2 regions of the Neorhizobium sp. BETTINA12A genome follow, and region 1 is predicted to be linked to the other one. Evidence: riboswitches for the same ligand, from Rfam matches in the RefSeq annotation. Region 1 holds a riboswitch; the other holds the start of a gene.
The links. Region 1 has a riboswitch for cobalamin ahead of MOV61_RS06965 (aromatic ring-hydroxylating dioxygenase subunit alpha). Riboswitches for the same ligand answer to the same signal wherever they lie in the genome.
Positions count from the first base shown of each region.

Region 2: another riboswitch for cobalamin. It lies ahead of MOV61_RS04270 ((2Fe-2S) ferredoxin domain-containing protein); the one in region 1 lies ahead of MOV61_RS06965 (aromatic ring-hydroxylating dioxygenase subunit alpha).

Region 1 is NZ_JALBGW010000015.1:51,723-61,862, forward strand. Features, by position in the region: gene MOV61_RS06950 (transporter) at 1-916, shown strand, start outside; gene MOV61_RS06955 (BA14K family protein) at 985-1,434, opposite strand; gene MOV61_RS06960 (BA14K family protein) at 1,623-2,042, opposite strand; gene MOV61_RS06965 (aromatic ring-hydroxylating dioxygenase subunit alpha) at 2,151-3,395, opposite strand; cobalamin riboswitch at 3,498-3,728, opposite strand; gene MOV61_RS06970 (DUF6656 family protein) at 3,954-4,508, shown strand; gene MOV61_RS06975 (L-threonylcarbamoyladenylate synthase) at 4,542-5,519, shown strand; gene MOV61_RS06980 (FAD-binding oxidoreductase) at 5,547-6,992, shown strand; gene MOV61_RS06985 (winged helix-turn-helix domain-containing protein) at 6,989-7,369, shown strand; gene MOV61_RS06990 (DUF1217 domain-containing protein) at 7,383-9,974, opposite strand.
Region 2 is NZ_JALBGW010000008.1:50,677-60,816, forward strand. Features, by position in the region: gene aztD (zinc metallochaperone AztD) at 1-1,157, shown strand, start outside; cobalamin riboswitch at 1,207-1,401, shown strand; gene MOV61_RS04270 ((2Fe-2S) ferredoxin domain-containing protein) at 1,500-2,309, shown strand; gene MOV61_RS04275 (ABC transporter substrate-binding protein) at 2,306-3,802, shown strand; gene MOV61_RS04280 (ABC transporter permease) at 3,811-4,725, shown strand; gene MOV61_RS04285 (ABC transporter permease) at 4,725-5,489, shown strand; gene MOV61_RS04290 (DUF3299 domain-containing protein) at 5,555-6,109, opposite strand; gene MOV61_RS04295 (murein L,D-transpeptidase catalytic domain family protein) at 6,246-7,247, opposite strand; gene MOV61_RS04300 (DUF1007 family protein) at 7,303-7,968, opposite strand; gene MOV61_RS04305 (hypothetical protein) at 8,088-8,567, opposite strand; gene MOV61_RS04310 (MipA/OmpV family protein) at 8,819-9,685, shown strand; gene MOV61_RS04315 (efflux RND transporter periplasmic adaptor subunit) at 9,721-10,140, shown strand, end outside.

The DNA of each region.
Region 1 (10,140 bases):
GCCGCTCGATGCGGCGCGCAGCGATCTCGATGTCGGCGACGGTTTTCTGTGGCTGCATCTCAACCTCGTCGACAGTCGGGTCAACGCCTTTCTGGAGAACTTCCCGGGCCTGACGCCACCGGCCATCGCCGCACTCACCACCCACGACACGCACGCGGCGGTGACGCTCGACGAGCAGCTGGTCTATGGCACACTGGTCGATTTCCAGCGCGAATTCGACAGCGAGACCCGCGATATCGGCTGGCTGCATTTTTTCGTCTCCGACAGGGTGATCATCACCACCCGCCTGCAGCCCCTGAGATCGATCGACCGGGTGCGGGCGGCGATCGAAAAGAACGCCTCGCGTTACAAGAAGCCGATCGACGTGTTCGAGACATTGGTCGCCGAATTCCAGCGTACGCTGATCGCGCTGGTGATGGAGCTGACCGAGGAAATGAACATCATCGAGGACTTCGTTTACGACAACACGCCGCGCGACGAGCGGCGGCGCCTCGCGCCGATCCGGCGGACGGTGGTCAGGCTGCACCGGCACTTGAGAACCGTGCTGACGCTGCTCAGGCGCGCGGCGGCGACCGACGATGACGAGATGCCGCCCGGTTTCGACGACGCCGCTTCGCGGCTGATCGGCAGGCTGGAGGCGGCCGATCACGACGTCTACGCGCTGCAGGAGCGCGCCCGGCTGCTGCATGAGGAAATCGACTCGAAACTCTCCTCCGAGACCAACAGGCACCTCTACATCCTGTCGCTGATGACCGCCTTCCTGCTGCCGCCGACCTTGGTCACCGGCTTTTTCGGCATGAACACTGCGTCGCTGCCCTTCGAGGGGAATGGCTCGGGGACGGCCTATGCCTTCGGCCTAATCGTTATTTCAGTGCTTGCCGCCTGGTGGCTGTTGAAACGCACCGGCATTCTTTGACCGCGGACAAACCGAAAACCCCGCCCGGCTTGATGTCGGACGGGTTGAACTTTGCCTATCGGCCGCTCTTAGAAATAGGGCGAATAGCAGGTCTGACGCGGGCCGTAGTTCGGTTGGAACGAGTTCGAATAGGCGTCGTAGGAGCGATAACGCTCGGCGCACCATTCGTAGTGGCGCGGATTGATGTCGTCCCCGCCGCCATAGACCGGCGCCGGCTCGACGTAACGTGGCTGGGAGGCAATGGCGCCGCCGATCAGGGCGCCGGCACCGAATGCCGCCAGCGGGAACCAGTAGCCGTTATGGCGGCGATAGCCCGGGCGGTAGTCGCGATAACCACGATACCCGCCATACCAGCCGCCGCCATGGCGACGATACTGCACGAGGGTCGCGTCGGTATTGGCGTTCGTTGCGATCCCGGCCGGAGCGGTCGGCACCGGCATCGCCTGAGCCGGCATCAGCGAGCCGGCGAGAACGGCAGCGGAGATGCCCGCAGCCGCAATCTTCTTGAAAAGCGTCATGTTAAGCCCCCATGTCCCTTGTCCATGTTCTATTTTGCCAGCCAGTTATTTCAATATGCAGCGGAATTCTATTTCGTTGCAACCCTTGGGAAGTTCATCCTGAACGCGTGATTAACGCGGGCCGCGACGATGCAAGCCCGGTCGCGGCATGTGTGCAACCGGGCTTGCCTCGGGATGGCCAATACTGCTTATCTGTAAGGCGAGATGCAGCGCGCCCGCACGCCGGCGCGCGGTGCATAGGTATCGTCCCAGGCCCGATAGCTGCGATAACGGCTTTCACACCAGGCGACGTGGCGGCTGCCATAACCCCGATCCGCCTGGATAGCGCCGCCGATAATGGCACCGGCACCGAAGGCGGCCAGCGGGAACCAGAAACCGTTGTGATAACGATAACCGGGGCGGCGGTCGCGGTAACCGCGATGGCCGCGATACCAACCGTATCGGTCACGCCGGAAGTCGCGACGGTACTGGACATTGGTGACATCGCTGGCGGCCGAAATGCCGGATGGCGGAGCCGGCATTTGGACAGCCTGCGCGGGTACAAGGCCAGCAAATGTCGTGACAACGGCGACTGCCGCTGCGGTCAGGCGTAGGCGAAAGGCGTTCATGCGGGGTGCTTCCTCATTCTGATTTTCAATCAGAAAACAACGCCACACGCGGGATTCCGTTCCTGGAGCCACGCCCCGCGCCGATCAACGCCGATCACGAATTGGCGATCAGGCGACGATCGAAAGTTGCGCCTGGTCGCCCTGCAGCCGGTTGACCATGAAGTTCGAGTACCATTCGACGAACTGCATGACGCCGCCTTCGTGGAGTGGCGAGTAAGGACCGGGCTCGTAGGCGGGCGAGCGGATGCCGAAGGCGTTTTCCTCGACGATCTGACGGTCCTGGTCGTTGGTCATGTTCCAGACATGGGTCAGTTCTTCGAGATTGTAGTCGACGCCCTCGACCGCATCCTTGTGGACTAGCCACTTGGTGGTAACCGCCGTTTCCTCCGGTCCGAGCGGGGTGACGCGGAACGAGATCGCGTGGTCGCCGAGAATGTGGTTCCAGCTGCTCGGATAGTGAAAGAGCAGCATGGTGCCGATCGAGTCGATCGTCACATCGTCGGAGAGTTTGCGCTGCACGGCGTTGCGGCCGCTCATCGTATAGCTCTCCGCATCCTCGATCAGCGGCATGCGCGCGACGCGGAACTGGCCGGTCTCGTCCATCCGGAACTCGCTCGGCAACCCGGCCGTCTCACAGCGCTGCCAATGGGCGGCGATGACCGGATCGTCCTTGGCGCCCTGGACACCGGTCGCGGTCGGCGATTCCGGATAGGTGCGGCAGAGCTCCGGATGGTTGGCGGCGCAGTGGTAACATTCGCGGTTGTTTTCCCAGACGAGCTTCCAGTTGCCCTTTTCGATGATCGTCGACTGATGCGCGACCTTGGCCTCCGAGAGGCGGTGCGGCGCCATATAGGGCTCGATCGCCGCGCGAACCGGCGCGAAATCCGGCGCCTCGTTGGCAAGGCAGATGAAGATAAAGCCTGCGACGCTCTCGCAATGGACCTTCTTCATGCTGAACTGGGTCTTGTCGAAGTCCTGGCCCATCTGGCGGCCGACCAGAAGCGAGCCGTCCAGCTCGTAGGTCCATTGATGGTAGGGACAAACGAGCCGCACCGCCGAACCATGTTCCTTGGTGCAGACGCGGCTGCCACGATGGCGGCAGGTATTGTGCAGCGCCCGGATCTGGTTGTCGCGGCCGCGCACGATAACGACCGGATAATCGCCGATCTGCAGGGTGAAATAGGCGCCGGCCTTGGGCAGCTCGCAATCATGCCCGACGAACAGCCAGTCGCGGTACCAGATCATTTCCAGATCGAGCTTGAAATAGGCGGGATCGGTATAGAAGGGCTGTTCGAGGCTGAACCCCTCGCGGCGGTTCTTGAGCTGCCGCAGGGCCTGATTGCGAATTTCCATATACTTACCTTCCTCGTCAATGTGGACAGCGGAAGGACATGGAAATGCCGGCCGGCCCCAGGCCCGCCCCAAACCCTGTCCCGAACGCCCGCCGCGTCCGGTCGTCATCTTTTGTCCCGAGGCTGGTTTCCGGGCTCAGGAGCTGTCCGTTGCGGGACGGGCTCGGCGCCTTCCCGGGCGGCCTTTTCGGCTCTTTCCCAGTGGCCTGTACCAAGCTTTGTTGCTCCACCACCGTTGCGGGGGCAGCGCCGGATCAAGGTTTCGAAGACCCCTGCCGGCTTCCCAATTCTCCGCCTTCCCTAGACAGGCGGCACCTCAAGATCGAGGCGGATATAACCATCGAGCGGGCGTGTCGCATAGGCGACATTGCGACATCGGCAACCGCGTTGGCGACAGCGGCGAAACGGCCCGGAATGCAACACTCCAGCCCCGCGAAAGCGAAACCTGTCATTAAGGGATAAGCCATAAAATCCCGGCTCGAATGGGAGCGATGCCACCGTGCAGGCCAAGGGGAAAATCCGTTACTATAAAGCTCCTCCACCAAAGCCTCCGGCGCCGGTGGCAGTGAAGACCGCTGCCCATTCCGAATTCCTTCGGACGGGGCGCATCGCCCGCTACAATCCGATCTGGCTGCCGGAAGAGCGCCGTTATCTCACCCATGACGAGGTCGCCGAGCGCACAGGCAAAAGGCTGGAGGCGGCCGGCGAGACGAGCCACAACCGGATCAACTCCTTCCATCGCTCGATCAAGTTTCCGAAGATCATCTTTCACCACACGCTCGATGAGCGGCCGCATCTCGGCTATTGCCATGTCACGGCGGCAAGAACGCAGCTTGCCCACGGCGTGCCGGTAAGCTGGTCCTTCTACATTGCCAACTTCGTTTCCGAGATGGGCGGGGAGGAAACGTTCTTCGAGCGTATCAGCACGGCCTATTCGCGCATGTATTTCGCCGTCGCGGTCGAACGAGAGGCCGGCCAGCCGCTGCAGATCAACCGATCGATCCGCAAGAATGGCCTTCTGTTCCGCACCAACGATCCGATGGAAGCGATCAAGAACGTGCTGATGCTCGGCACTTCCAACGAAATGCTCCGCGAGATCATCAAAAAGCTATGAAGACGCCGGGCTCCGCGTTATTGACGGGCGGATATGACGGCTCAAATCATCGACATCACCCGGGACCATGACGGCGCGCTCGCCCAAGCCTGCGCCGTGCTCGGCGGTGGCCTACCCGTGGCGATCCCCACCGAGACGGTCTACGGGCTTGCGGCCGATGCCACCAATCCCGCCGCCATCACCCGCATCTACGAGACCAAGGGCCGGCCGCGCTTCAATCCGCTGATCTGCCACATGTCGGATCTAGCCATGGCCGAGCGTTATGCCGACTTCGACCCGATTTCGCGAAAGCTTGGCCAAGCCTTCTGGCCGGGCCCCCTCACCCTGATCCTGGCCCTAAAGCCCGAAAGTGGCATCCACGCGCTGGCGACGGCCGGGCTCGATACGGTCGGCATCCGGCTTCCCAAGGGCTTCGCTTCCGATCTGATCCGCGCCTTCGGCAAGCCACTCGCGGCGCCGAGCGCCAACACGTCCGGCAAGGTGAGCCCAACCAGCGCCGCCCATGTGGCCGACGACCTGGGCGACAAGCTGGCTTTGATCATCGACGGCGGCGCGGCTCCGGTCGGTGTGGAATCGACCATCGTTCGTGTCGAGGATGGCGTGATCCGGCTGCTGCGGCCGGGTGGGGTGGCCGTGGAAGAGATCGAACGTGCAACCGGCCTTGCGGTGATCCGACCGGAAGGACCAGCGGCAATCATCGAAGCTCCCGGCATGCTCGCTTCCCATTACGCGCCAGGAGCGGCGGTCAGGCTCAATGCCGACCATGTCGAGACCGGCGAGGCATTGATCCGGCTCGGTTCTGCTCCCGTGAAAGGAATGGAACTCGCGACGGCGGTTTTTGATCTGAGCCCGTCGGGCGATCTTGCGCAGGCGGCGGCAAACCTGTTCGATTACCTGAAGCGGGCCGACGCCACCGGCGCCGCCAGCATCGCCGTCACGCCCATTCCCGACCATGGGCTCGGCGAAGCGATCAACGACCGGCTGGCGAGGGCCGCCGCCCCGCGAGAATGAGCCGGGGCAAAAGAGGAGGAGACGTTGATGGATATTTCCGGGCCGAAACCAGAACTTCTCGACCGCTTCGCCGCGATCGTCGGCGAAAATCACGTGCTGCGCGACGCGAACGATCTTGCGCCGCATCTGGTCGAGGGCCGCGGACTCTACCGGGGTTCCTCTCCGATGCTGCTGAAGCCGGGCTCGGTCGAGGAAGTGTCCGCGATCCTAAAGCTCGCGAGCGAGACAGGCACGCCGATCGTGCCGCAGACCGGCAATACCGGCCTTGTCGGAGGCCAGACGCCGCGCACCGGCGGCAGCGACCTGATCGTCTCGCTCGAACGCATGAACCGCATCCGTGACGTCGATCCGGTCGCCAACGTGCTGGTCGCCGACGGCGGCGCCATCCTTGCCGACGTGCAGAAGGCGGCGGAAGCCGTCGACCGGCTGTTTCCCCTGTCGCTCGGTTCGGAGGGCTCCTGCCGCATCGGCGGCAACCTCTCCACCAATGCCGGCGGTACTGCCGTGCTCGCCTATGGCAATACCCGCCAACTCTGCCTCGGGCTCGAAGTGGTGCTGCCAACCGGCGAGATCTGGAACGGCCTGCGCCGGCTCAAGAAGGACAATACCGGCTACGACCTGCGCGACCTGTTCATCGGCGCGGAGGGTACGCTGGGCATCATTACCGGCGCGGTGCTGAAACTCTTCCCGCAGCCGGTCGGGCATCAGGTCGCACTTGCCGGCCTCAACTCGCCGGCAGACGCGTTAAAACTCTTCGAGCGGGCCTCGAATCTCTGCGGCACGGCGCTGACCGGTTTCGAGCTGATGCCGCGCATCGGCATCGAATTCGTGGTTCGGCATATAGAGGGCGTGCGCGATCCGCTCTCCGAGCCGCATCCGTGGTACGCGCTGATCGACATCTCGACCTCGGATTCCGCCGAGACGGCCAGTTCCATGGTACAATCGCTGCTCGAACAGGGTTTCGAGGCAGGCCTCATCCGCGACGCCGTGATCGCCTCCTCCGTCGCGCAACAGAAGGCGCTCTGGCACATGCGCGAAAGCATGTCGGACGCGCAGAAACCCGAAGGCGGCTCGATCAAGCATGACGTGTCGGTGCCGGTCTCGAAAATCCCGACCTTCATGGCGGAAGCCGAGCAGGCGGTGCTGGCGGCAATGCCGGGTGCGCGGGTCTGCGCCTTCGGCCATCTCGGCGACGGCAATATCCATTACAACATCTCGCAGCCCATCAGTGCCGACATGGCGGGCGACAAGGCGGCCTTCATCGGCCGCTGGCGGGAGATCAACGCCATCGTCCACGGCATCGTGCTCGCCGCCGGTGGGTCGATCTCAGCCGAACACGGCATCGGCCAGCTGAAGCGCGACGAACTCGCCCATATCCGTTCGCCGATCGAGATGGACCTGATGCGGCGCATCAAGGAGGCGTTCGATCCCGCCGGCATCATGAACCCCGGCAAGGTGGTGACGATTCCATGAGCCGGTCTTCGAAGACCACGATCAGGATCGACCTCGACAACGGCGTGCGGCTCGGTCCGGGCAAGGCGCAGCTTCTGGAATTGATTGCCGAACACGGCTCGATCCGGGCGGCGGGCGCCTCGATCGGCATGTCCTACCGGCGGGCATGGCTGCTCGGCGACGAGATCAACCGGATGTTCAAGGAGCCGTCGATCTTTACCCGCCATGGCGGCAAAAGCGGCGGCGGTGCGGGTCTGACGGAATTCGGCCAGGAACTGCTGTCGCGCTATCGGCGGATGGAGAAAGCGAGCCGCGACGCGATGCGCGCCGACCTCGACTGGCTCGAATCGAATGCAGATCCGCGCTTCGAGACGACGGCAAAGACCACCGACGCCTGATAACCGCCCGCCCTCAGCCCATCCGGATCTGGGACAATGCCCATAAGGTGTCCGAGCTGATGCCGACCGAGCTGCCGTCGCTGCTTAGAATGCTCACCGCCGATGCCGTATTCTGGCTGTTCTCCAGGTCGTACATGATCGTGAAGCGCTGGACCAGTTTCTTGACCTTTTCCGGATCACTCAGATCTTCGAGGTTGAGCTTGTTCTTGACGATCTTGGCCTGCTGGTCGACGTCCATGTTGGCGATTTCCGCGGGCAGGCTGAAAGTGACGCGGAAGAACTCCTTCAGTGCCTCGTCGCCGAGGATCACATATGGGTCGGTGATGCTGTCCGACATGCGCTCGAAATAAAGCGCCAGGCGGACGCCCGGATTTTCCTCGCCCTGCTGGTTTTCGAGAAGTTGGCGGACGTAAAGGTCCTGGGTCGCGACGACTTCGCCGCCGTTCTGGGCCTCGCCCGCCGAGCTTCGGTCAATCTCGCCCTTGGAGTCGAAATTGAAGGTACCGACGATCTGCGCGAACCGCTTGTCCGTCTGGGTATTCACGAAGCTCTTGGGATCAGCGGGATCCGAGTTGAAGGCCTTCTTCAGGAAATCGTTGGTAACCTTCGAAGGGTCGATCCCCTTCGATATCAGCAGGATGTCGAGCGTCTTGCGATCGGCGAGCAGTTCGTCGCGACTGCCGATGCGCTGCATCGCGTCGGTATAATATTTGGCCTCCGTCTGGGCTTTCGCCCTGGCCGCTTTGAGTTCATCGCCTTCCATGAACCGGCTTTTGCGCAGGATATAATCCTTGGCGACGTTGGTGATTGCCGCATTGGACTGGAGCAGCACCTGACGGGTGACTGCCCCCTTGGGGTCGAAGTTGAAGAGCTTGGCAAGCGAGACGAAACGTTCGTCCTTCAGCTTGTAGATATAGCTGTTCGGGTCTGAAAGGTCGCTTTTCAAGGCACTCTTGATCGTCAGCTTCGAAACGGTGGCGGGGTCGAGGCCAACCGCTTGAAGAGCAAAATCGTAGGATTTGTCGGCATCCGCGCTGAGGAAGTCGTCAAGCGTCTTCACGGCCGAAAGGTCGAGCTTGTAGAACTTGATGGTCTTGTCGAGATCCGCTTCCTGCTTGTCGTCCCAGCGGCTCATATAGTCGCTGCGGGTCGTACTGGTCTGTAACTCGTCCTGGGCCTGGCCGGCGGCGACGGTACCGTCGGTCGCGAAATTGAAGGCCTTCGCCAGCTCCAAATATTCCGGATTGGTAAGGCTAAAGCGGTTCGCATAGCTGTCTGGGTCGGAGAGATCGCTCGTCAATATCTGTTCGATCGTGGACTTGACGACCGTCACCTTGTCGAGATCGAAGGCGACCTTGATATATTTGAGAAGCCGGGGATCATTGATGAAATCGCTGACGTTGGTAGCCGTCTTGAGCTTCTGCTCGAAGAGCTCCTGATTGAACATCGCCTCGGCATGCGTGATCCGGGTCTGCTTGTTGAAGAAGCCTCCGACAATCTCCAGCAATTTTTCCGGCGTGACCGCACCGCCTGCCGGCACAGAGCCGTCCGCGTTGAAGCTGAAATCCTCGGCGAGCGATTTCATCAATGCGAGATAAGGCGCATCGGACGCCCCAGCGCTGATGATGGTCGCGAGTTCGGCGCGCCGCGAGTCCGTCTGGGCGATCGGCACCAGCCTGCCATCCAGTTCGGTATAACGCGTCTGCGACGTCGTCAGGTTATCCTGGTCCGTCTGGATTGCCTGCACCGTATTGGTCAGCTCCGTCTGCATCGCGTCGATCAGCGGCTGGATCACCGCCGGATCACCGCCATTGTTCAGTTCGTCCTGCTTGGCGGCGATCTGGGTTTCGAGATCGGTTTTCTTCTGCTGGCCGAGCGCGATCGAATCCTGCAGCGTGGGAATGCCGGTGCTGAGGCTCAGCCGCTCGGCAAGCTCCGTGTCTTCGGTTTTCGCCGCATTGTACTGGTCGAGATTGTTGCCATAGGCGGTATTGTAAAAGCTGGTCGGATCGGCCGGGTCGCTGGTCAGCACGCCGCGGATGGCATTGTAGTTGTAATATTTGGTATCGATGCCATAGGCCGTGAACAAGTAGTCGCGGAGCCTCGGGTTGGCCAGCAGCTGATCGACATTGGTGATATTGCCGGTCCCGCCCAGCATGACCTTGAAATAGCGGGTATCTTCCTCGAGCGTATCGTTCTGGGCTGCGATCGTCTGGTCGTAGGTATCGAAGAGTTCGTCCATCTGGCCGTTGGACTGGGCGGCTGCCCCCTCTCCATTGGAAACGCCGAAATTGAAGGCTGCGGCGATATCCTTGTAACGGTCGTCGGTCAGGCGGTTTGCAAAGCTGTTGTCGTCGCTGAGATCGCTTTCCAGCACCTGCTTCATGAACGCCTTGGCGTAGATCATGTCGTCCAGACCATGGGCCTGCATCGCATAGGAATAGAGGCGATAGTTGCCGAGGAACTCATCGACGGTTTTCACCTTGCCGATATTGTCCTGATAGTACTTCGTGTCGTTGACGACCGTCGTCTGCCCGGCAATGTTTTTCAGGCTCTTCTGCATGTCGCGATTGACAAGATCAAAGGTGAGATAGGTCGATACCATGGAAGGGCCTCACGACTCGGAATTATGCTGCCGCAATCATCGCAGTCTAGCCTTGCCCGTGGCTTTTCGAAAGCGTTTCGATGTCCCGGTCGGAATGTCCCAGGCCTGCACAGCAATGCCGCGATTCACTTTCCGGAAACCCAAATCCGAGCCCTTTTGCTAACCA
Region 2 (10,140 bases), on a different contig from region 1:
ATGAAGATCATGAGACGACGGAGGCATGGCGCCTGTTTGTCGGCGATCACACGAACCCGGTCGTGCGTGCCATCAACTTCGAGAACGGCAAGGAACTCGGCCGCTATGACGTCAAGGGTCCCGCGGCCCTGACCGCCAGCGCGTCCGGCCAGACCGTATTCGCCACGCAGTCGGATCATGACATCATGCACGTCCTCAAGACTGGCATCGATTTCTCCGATCACGGGGAGCATCGGGACCTGGAGGTTTCCGAGGTGGGGCTGTTGCCCGTGACTTTCGAGGGCAAGCGTCCTTTCCACGTCGTTCCGCATGACGACCATGCGATCCTCTTCTACGATCGAGGCGGCAAGGCGGATATCATCGACGAAGCGGCTCTTCTCGAAGGCAGGGCTGACGTGAAGACAATCGACACGACGAAGCCGCATCACGGCGTAGCGGTAACGATGGGTCGTTTCGTGCTGGTGTCGGTTCCAAACACCGAAGTCGAAACCAAGCCCGACGAATTGCCGCCTCGGGTCGGACTTCGCGTCGTTGACGAGACGGGCAGGCAGCTCGGCGACGTCGCGAAATGCACCGATCTTCACGGCGAGGCCACTTCGTCCCTGCTGGTTGCTTTCGGTTGCAAGGAAGGCGTTCTTGTCGCCCGTCCTGGCGGACTTGATGGACCGAAACTGGAAATGCTCGCTTACCCATCTGACATGCCGAAAGGTTCGACTGGTACCTTGCTTGGCGGTAAGGCAATGCAGTTCTTCCTCGGCAACTACGGCGAGGACAAAATCGTCCTGATCGATCCGGACAGCGAGAAGCACTTCCGGCTGATCGCCCTGCCCACCCGCCGCGTCGACTTCCTGCTGGACCCAGCAACGCCGCGCAGTGCCTACATCCTGACGGAGGACGGTGATCTTCATGTGCTGGACGTGATCAAGGGCGAGATCGTTCGCAAGGGAAAGGTCACCGAGCCCTACAGCAAGGACGGCCATTGGCGTGATCCGCGTCCGCGCCTTGCCGTTGCGGACGGTCATATCGTCATTACCGATCCGCGGCACTCGCTAGTTCGCGTCGTCGATGCGGAAAGCCTGAAGGAGGTCCGTACGATTCCCGTCGAAGGAAAACCCTTTACGATCGTTGCCGTCGGCGGCTCCGGGGCATCGCATTGATGCGATGCTGCGGCATGAAGCGGCGCCGTTGACAGTCGGCAGAGGGAGTGTAGGTTGGCGGCGTCAAGGTTCTTCCATCCCGCGATGGAAGCTAAGAGGGAATCCGGTAAAAACCGGAGCTGTCCCGCAACTGTGAGCGGTGAGCCGTTCGTCCAACATGTCACTGGCAGCCAATGCCGGGAAGACGGGCGATCAAGGCTTTGACCCGCGAGCCAGGAGACCTGCCTGACAATAGAAATTCCGTGGTCGGGGTGTGCCACAGGAATGACGGTTCCGTCGGGCTATCCCTGCCTGCCGCAACCCTCATTTTTGCTGCCTCCTCCTTTGAGTGAGACGAAGGCAGTGAAAACACAGGGATTATCTTCCCAGAACGTATCCGGGCGCGCCGTCCTGCTGATTGCGAAATCCGCCTTTGCGGCATCGCCGCATCTGGAAATGCAACGGCTCGCGAAACTTGCAGCCGGCGTGACCGGAGCCGGAACGGTTCGGGTCGCCTTTACCGAACAGGGTACCCCCTCCCTGCGCGACGCGCTGTCCGATCTGCTCGACGAGGATGTCGAAACCGTCGTTATCGTGCCGCTCGTCCTGCCCATGGAGCCGAGCGTCCTTATCTGGCTGACGAAATCGCTGAAGCGCTGGAAAGCGGCCGATAGCCGGCGCTGGCCGGCCCTTTCGATCACCCGGGATATCGCCTCGAGCACGCTGATGGCGCGGCTGATCGGCGAACTGCTCGAAACCGCCGAAGCACTGGACGTGCCGCAGACCAACACGCCGCCCGTTGCCGAGGGATCGCTCGTGCCGGCCCAGAAACGCCGCGTGCTCGTCTGCCAGGGCGGTCCCTGCAACGCGGCCGGAGCCGATGTGATCTGGGGACATCTGCGCAACCAGCAGGAGCGGCAGAAACTGCGCACTGCCGGCGACGGCACGATGACCGCAAAATCCACCTGTCTCGGTCCCTGCAATCTGGCGCCCGTGCTGCAGGTATTTCCGGAAGGAACCTATTACGGCGGCGTCAACGAAGATGCGATCGACCGGATCATCGGCGAGCACCTGCTCGGCGGTGGGATCGTCGAGGACTTCGCCTATCACCCAACGGGCCGCAAGCAGCGGCTTCGCGCCCCATCCGAACAGAACAAGAGGAAAGAGAATTGACGTCGCACACTCTATCGCGCCTGGCCGCCGCCTGGCTCAGTGCCGCCATCTTTGTCACCGCAGGCACTGTCTTCGCTGCCGAGCCGGTTCGCGTCGGCGCCACCTACATCACCAGTGGCACGGATCCGGCCAAGGGCTCGAACGGCTGGGCGCTGGTCAGCCATGGCGTCGGCGAGAACCTCTTCACCGTCGATCGGGACGGCAAGCTCGTGCCGGAGCTGGCCGAGAAGGCGGAGCGCATCGCAGACCTGACCTGGACCGTGAGCCTGAAACCCGGCCGCCTGTTTTCCGATGGCACGCCCGTCACCGCCAAGGCACTGGCAGCCGGTTTCGATACAACGTTCGCCAACAACAAGGCGGCGCTCGCGACCGGCGGCAAGCTGACCTTCGAGGCGGGCGACGACCTGACACTGAAGGTGACGACCGAAAAGCCGGTGCCGTTCATTCAGGCACTCTTCGCCGAATGGCCGCTGATTGCCTACAAACCCGTCGGGGCCGGCAATGCCGTGTTCAGCGGTCCTTACCGGATCTCCGGCTTCAAGACGGATGCCGCGATCACGCTGGAGCCCAACGTGCATTTCGCTGGCGCCGACCAGCGTTCGCCGGTCAATTTCCGCAAGTTCGGTGATGCCCAGACCCTGACGCTGGCGCTGGAAGCAGGCGAACTCGACATGGCCTTCGGCTTGCCGTCGGAAGTCGTTACCCGGCTCAAGACAAACCCGGACCTGACGATCAAGTCGTTCCCGGTCGGGTACCAGTATCTTGCTTTCTTCAATACCGCCCGGCCGCTGATGGCTGACGTGAAGGTGCGCCGGGCGATCGATCTGGCCTTCGACCGCAAGGAGCTTGCAGCCGCGATCAACGGCGGCGAACCGGCCACCGGTGCCTACGCCGCCTATTTCCCCTTTGCCGGCAGGGAGGCACGCCCGACCGATCTTGCCAGGGCAGCAGCGCTCCTCGACGAAGCCGGTTGGGCAAAAGGCGGCGGCGGCATGCGCGAAAAGGGCGGCACGCCGCTGCGCCTGCTGGTCATCACCTATCCGCAGCGCCCGGATCTCGTCACCATGCTGCCGGTGGTCAAGGCGGAACTCGCCAAGATCGGCATCGCGGTCGATACGCAGGTGGTAGAGAGCATCCAGCAGGTAGCTTCGGCCGGCGACTTTGACATCGCGCTCTGGGCGCAGCACACGGCCCCGAGCGGCGACGCCGCCTTTTTCCTGAACTCGATGCTGAGAAGCAGCGCTTCGCTGAACTATGCGAAATATGCCTCGCCGGACTTCGACGCGATCCTCGACCGGTTTGCGACCGAGGGTGATCCGGCAAAGCGGGTGGCGATCGCGCTGGATGCTCAGCAGAAAGTCTTCGCCGATGCGCCCGTCTCCTTCCTGGTATCGCCCGTCTGGTATGTCGGCCTGTCGACGCGGCTGAAGAACTACGAGCCGTGGGGATCCGACTACCACGTCCTGCGCGCCGATATCGGCGAGGCGGAGTAGGCCACGTGATGCGACTGGCCCGGTTCGGCATACAATCGATAGCGGGGTTGCTGGCGGTTTCGCTCGCCTCTTTCTCGGTCATCACCTTGATGCCGGCCGATCCGGTTGCGATCGCCATTCGCGTCTGGAGCCTGCCGGCGACGGAGGAAACCGTCGCAGCATTGAGGGCGGAGTGGGGCCTCGATCAGCCCGTGCCGCTTCGCTATCTCCATTGGCTGGCAGATTTCCTCGGCGGAGATTGGGGCCGTTCGTTTCGGACTGGAGAGCCCGTACTTGCCGAATTCGTTGAACGGCTGCCGGTTTCGCTGTCGCTCGGTCTCGCCGGCCTGGCGCTGGCGATCGCGCTGGCAATTCCGCTCGGGTTCTTCTCAGCGGCCTATCCCGGGGGTATCGTCGATCGGATGAGCCGGGCTCTGTCGGTCTTCGTCCAGGCAGTGCCGGCCTTCTGGCTGGGCCTTGTCCTTCTCTGGGTCTTTGGTGTGCAGTTGCGCTGGGTCAGACCCTTCGCCAATGATTGGACGGCAATCGTCCTGCCCGTCCTGCTGATCGCGCTGCATTCGGTTGCCGTTCTCTCCCGCGTCTATCGGCGCGACTTGAAGGAAACCGCCGGCCAGCCGCATTTCCGCACGGCTCTTGCCAAGGGCCTGTCGGAACGCCAAGCGCTCTGGCGGCACGGCCACCGCAGCGCGCTCTATGCCCTCCTGTCGGCAGTCCGTTCCGAAGCGGGCTGGGTGATCGGCAGCACCGCGACCATGGAAATCCTCTTCGGGCTTGCCGGCATCAGCCAATTCCTGGTGCAGAGCATCGCGGCGCGCGACCAGATGGTGCTGCAGGCCTATGTCATGGTCATCGCCATCTGGATGCTTGTGATGAATGCCGGCGCCAATCTCGCCATGCGCCTTCTCGATCCGCGTCTCGCCTAATGTCCCGGCTGGTCATGCTCGCGGCGCTCGCCGTTTTTCTCTGTGTCGGTGGTTTTTGGCAGCCATATGATCCCGATACGGTGGACATGCTTGCCCGTCATTCCGGCATGACCGCCCGCCATCTGCTCGGTACCGATCATCTCGGTCGCGATCTTCTATCCCGTATCATGGCCGGCGGCTGGCGGACGGCCTGCGTCATCCTCTCGGTCGGTGCGATCGGCTTTTTCGCGGGCACGCTGCTTGGCACCGCCGCCGCCGTCCTTGGTGGCTGGCGCGAGAAGGTGATCCTGCGCTTCTGCGAGTTCTTCATCATGATGCCGACGCTCATCGTCGCACTGACAGCGGCGGCGATTTTCGGCCTGTCGCCGCTCAGCGCCGGACTGGCGCTCGGCTTGGCTGGCGTCGGGCCGCATGCGCTGCTTGCGCATTCGCTCAGTCAGCGGGTGCTCGGCCAGCCGTTCATGCTGGCAGCGAGGAGCCTCGGCGTTGCGCCGGCACGGATGATTACCCGCCATCTTCTGCCGAATACTCTGCCGCTGATGTTCGCCTATGTCGGCAACCAAGCGGGGCTTGCCGCAGTCGCCTACGCCTCGCTCGCCTTCATCGGCCTTGGGGCCGACCCGTCGAAGCCGGATTGGGGATCGATGCTGTTCGAATATCGCGTGTTTATCTTCGACCACCCGATGCTGATGATCTGGCCGGGGACGGCGGTTGCATTGACTGTCTCGGTGATAAACCGGGTTTTTGACGACGGCCAGGAGTGACTGCGTTTCGTCTGGTTTCCTGACGATCGATCACCGGCGCCGTGACACGGCTGCTGATCGAACGCTCATCGCGCAAGCACGCCGAACGGTGAAACCGACTTCAGGTCGGGATCCGCGATATCGGTCGCTCTCGCGACCTCAGCATGGCTCATGCTGTAGCCGTAGTCGAGGACGCGCACACCGTCCATGATGAAGAGCTGGGCCTTGTCCAGGCCGGGTCGCAGGTTCCCCGTCACGGTGACCACCTCGTACACCCTCGAAAGATGGAATGGCTCGTCTGCTACGACATGGACCAATTGGTTCGGCGGTGGAGCCGCACTATGGCTGCAGGCGCCGGCCCAGGGCACCAGCATGAACTCGTAGACGAGGTCGCCGTCCTGATCGACGGGCAGGATGAACCCGGTCAGCTCCACCGCGCGGCTTTCGTCATGCCATGCGAGTGTTTCGCCCTGGGAGCGACTGGATGCCATGCCTGGTAACGCGACATCTAATCTCGATTGATCCGCAGGCCGCAAGGCGCTCCATAGAACCGGCTGAGCAGCCGCAAAAACGCCAAACGCCGGACAAGCCGTCCCGATCATGATCGTCGTTAGTTTCAGGAGGAAAAGCGCGCGCCTCATCTGCATCTCCATGCGCGTAGCGCTCGCAAGAAAGAGGCCACTGCTGACGTGGATGTTAGCCCTATTTATCCACTTGGGTCAAAGCCAAGGTAGAAGGCGCGAAGTCAGAGTTTCGTGTGGTCAGTCCAGTCGAACCTCAAAAGAAGCCTTCACATATCGGAACCGGACGCGGTGGCGGCGCGGGATGATCCTGGGTGTACTTAGTGATGATCGGCTCCAGCGTCTCCTTCGCCCAGAACTTCGGCGCGCCGATGTCCTGCAGGCACGTGGCGTTCCAGTAAAGTCCTGATTTCTCCGGTGCCTTGCCCGTCGCCAGTGCCTTGGAGACAGCCGCGATGTCTTTTGACTCCGGATAGACGTAGAGGGTCGTCGGATTGTCGTTGACCATCGACAGCACCTGGGGCGTCTCCGATGGCGACCAGCTGGTGCAGCCATCACTGCGGCCGCCGGCATAGGTTACCAGCTTGCCACGGGGAACATATCCGTCGCGGTTGGCGTAGGGACTATCCGGCTTCTTCATCATGCAGATGCCGGAGACGAGTGCCGAGGCATGTCCGCCTATCGCGCGCTGCCTGGCGTTCGCAGTTTCTCCGACGCCATCGAACTGCACGAACGACCTGGTCAGGACCGTCTCCTGCTTTGGAGAAACGTTGTAGTAGCCCTTGAAGGAGGTCTTGATCTCGCTGGTCAGATAGGCCCCGCCTGCGGTCAGATTGGAGTTGAGGGCATTGCCGAAGTTCTTCGCGCACTGCCGTCCATTGGTGAAGTTTGCGACGCCCGGCAGGTTGCGGCCCCCGCCGTGCCCCGACGAAATTACGCGAAAGGACTGCTCAGCCTCACAGATGATGTAGAACCGCCCCCCTGCAGGCCCTTCGGTCAGGTCGTTCGGCCGCGTAGCGTCCATGGCGAAGTAGCAGGCGTTCCTGATCTTACCTTGCGACAGCTTTTCCTGATAAAGCGCACGTGCCCTTTCCAGCACCATCGGCGCGATCTGGCCGTTTCCGGCGCCGACATGGGCGTTCAGCCAATTCGGGAGCCGGGACGCGCCTTCGGAGGCGAAGGATGCGGAAGGCGCGGATAGACAGGCGACAGCGGATAAAAATCCAAGATATTTGAGAAGTATGAGCTTCGGGTTCACGAACACTCTCCGGGAATGACATTTGTGAAGGTCGGCCATCATGGTTGAGGAAGATTTAACAGCGGACCTCCAGCCTCGTCGCAACGATCTGCGAATAGTCGCTTCCCATCGGGTCGCTGAAGAACATGGTCGTCAGCATCGCCTGGTTTTCTGCCAGGATCTCCTTCGAATCCGGCCTGACGACTTTGCGCGCGCAGTGGCCGAAGCTGTTGCCTGACGTCTTCAGGGCCGCGTCGTCTGAAAAGTCCAGCGCGGTATAGAGGGTCGGATCGAAGACGCCGAACACGATCAATCCCTTCAATGGCGTCTTTTGCACTGGCTTTTGACTGAACGACAGGGTGAGGTAGCCGTTCTCGTAGGTGCCGTGCAAGGCATCTGGCTTGGCCAGCGCCAACGGTTTGCCGTTGATCGTCACGTTTGTGTAGTAGTTGTACCGATCAAGGGATTCCTGAACCGTCTTGGCCACCGCAGCCACCTCCGCGGGATCGAGAGTGTTGTTGCGGTTCTTGTCGTAGTCGAGGAGCACCGACGAGGAGAAGACTTCATCGAAGCGCCAGGTGTCTCGCACCTCCGCGAGGCTGCCATCCGCGCCCGCCACCGCCTCGAACTTCGCGTCGACGAAAATATGAGGATGGGCCTCGGCCCCTGTCGGAGCACCGGCGGCGGCTAACCCCGCGAGAACCGAAAGACTGACGGAGACCAACTGGCGGAACGATGTCATGTTCTGCGAATGCCGAGGGGATTGCGTCCGATTTAAGTCGAAGGCGCTACCGATGCGAAAAAACCTCGCGAAGACAAATCCGTCAATGTGTTCATTTGCACTGACGGGTTGGATGCCTCTTAGGATCGAACATCCTTCAATCCTTCTCGCCGGCGCGGCAAACCCAACATGGACTTTACCGCCACCCACCATCGGGGCGTCTTAGGTTCTCGCACCGCTTCGTTCTTTGCCCACTCGGCGCCTGCGGGTTCAACTCTTGTCGCCATAGGCTGAACAAGAAACTCGATCCGTTTCATGAATGCGCTGCTGTCGAACCGTTTTGACGTTACCAGCGGACCATCGCCGGAAGGCTCCGTGTGGAAGAAAACTTCGAGATTGACCACTGGTATGGAGCGGATATTGCGCAGGAGATCGATCTCCGGTCGTGTCGTTATGGCGAAGGAATAATGATCCGAACGGAGTGCAATAAAAGCCTCCGGAAACGTCGATACCGCCACGGAGTCATGCCCATGGCTCGCCAGTTTCGCGACGATCGCATTGGCCGCCGCCACGGGCAGAAACACAAGAATTCTCTTGGGGTGAGTTGTTTCGATAGACATAGCGAGTTCCTCATACGGAGATGAGAAAATCTAGCTTTTACCGGTGCAAGCGTGTGTTTGGTTTTGTTTGATTTTGTTGCGAGTGCTGCCACCTGCAGGCCAGCGGCATCGACCGGGACAACATTTCTTAACATCACAAAACCCAAGTTAACGGCGTCGTCTGGGACAGTGCGCTCCGCAAGAGGCCGGCGCGTCGGGCTTTCACGCCTGCACGCCGAAAACTCTCTACCGGATCCCAGGAGCCAATTTGAATGTCATTGACCAAGTCCTTCTTAAGCCGACCGCGACGTGTCGCCATCGCTGCGGGGCTCGCAGTTGTCGCTTGCCCCCTTGCCGAGGCACGCGCTGCCGACCCTTACGAGGGTGAAGAGGCTGCTATCCCCGCGACCGCGAGCTTCGACAAGGGACGGTTTGGCGGGATACGCCAGAAGCTTTCCGACTGGAACGTCATGGTTGGCGCCGGAGCCATGTATGCACCGAAATTCGAAGGATCGGATGAGTTCGAACTGGTTCCCATTCCCATGATTTCCGCGACCTTCGGTGATCGCGTCACGATCGATCCGGGCGGGCTGGAAGTCGATGTGCTGAAGTCCAACGGTTTTAAGCTCACGGTGAAGGGCGGTTACGACATCGGGGGTGGGCGGGATGAAGACGATTCCTCTCACCTGAGAGGGCTTGGCGACATCGACGCTGGGGCTGTCGTCGGAACGAAGCTCTCGTATGAATGGGGACCGATGGAATTTTATGCGTCTGTCGACAAGACGATCGGCGGGAGCGACGGACTTCTCGGTCAGGTCGGTGCGAATGTCTCGCATCACTACGATCGTTTCATTCTTTCCGCTGGCGCTTCCGCGACGTTTGCCGACGACAACTACATGAAAAGCTATTTTGGGGTAACCGCTGCCCAGTCTGCGAGATCGGGATTGCGGCAATATGAGGCAAGCGCTGGCTTGAAACGCTTCGATATCGAGGCGTCTGTCACATATATGGCGACCGAACACTGGGTTATCCGTGGCCAGGCAGCGGTCGGGTTCCTGACCGGCGATGCGAAGGATAGTCCGATCGTTCAGAACGACGTACAGCCGTCAGCGATGCTGATGGTCGGGTACAAGTTCTAAGCGTCCGGTAGGGTGCAGCAAAGCAGATTCAACCGATGCGACCGACAACTCTTCTTCTCGCCCTCTTCGTGAGCGCGGACCTTGCTTCCGCGGCGGAGCCTGTGCTTGCGCAACAGAACAAGGCGGCAGCGCTTACCGTCGCCGTCGCCAATCCCGCAGAACGTCGATGGCCTGAAACGGTGCCGGCCAGCGGCTGGCTGAAGCCCTGGCACGAAGCGGTCATCGCTGCGGAAATCGATGGCCTGCGTGTGACCGCCGTCCTTGTCGATGTCGGAACGGTCGTTTCGAAGGGTCAGCCCCTCGTCCGGCTTGCCGACGAAGCAGTGCGTGCAGAACTGCGTAGCCAGGAGGCCGCCTTGGCAAGTGCCAGGGCGGACCTCGCCAAGGCGACGGCGAATGCCGACCGGGCACGCAAGGTGCAAGGGAGCGGCGTGCTGTCGGATGAAAAGATCAAC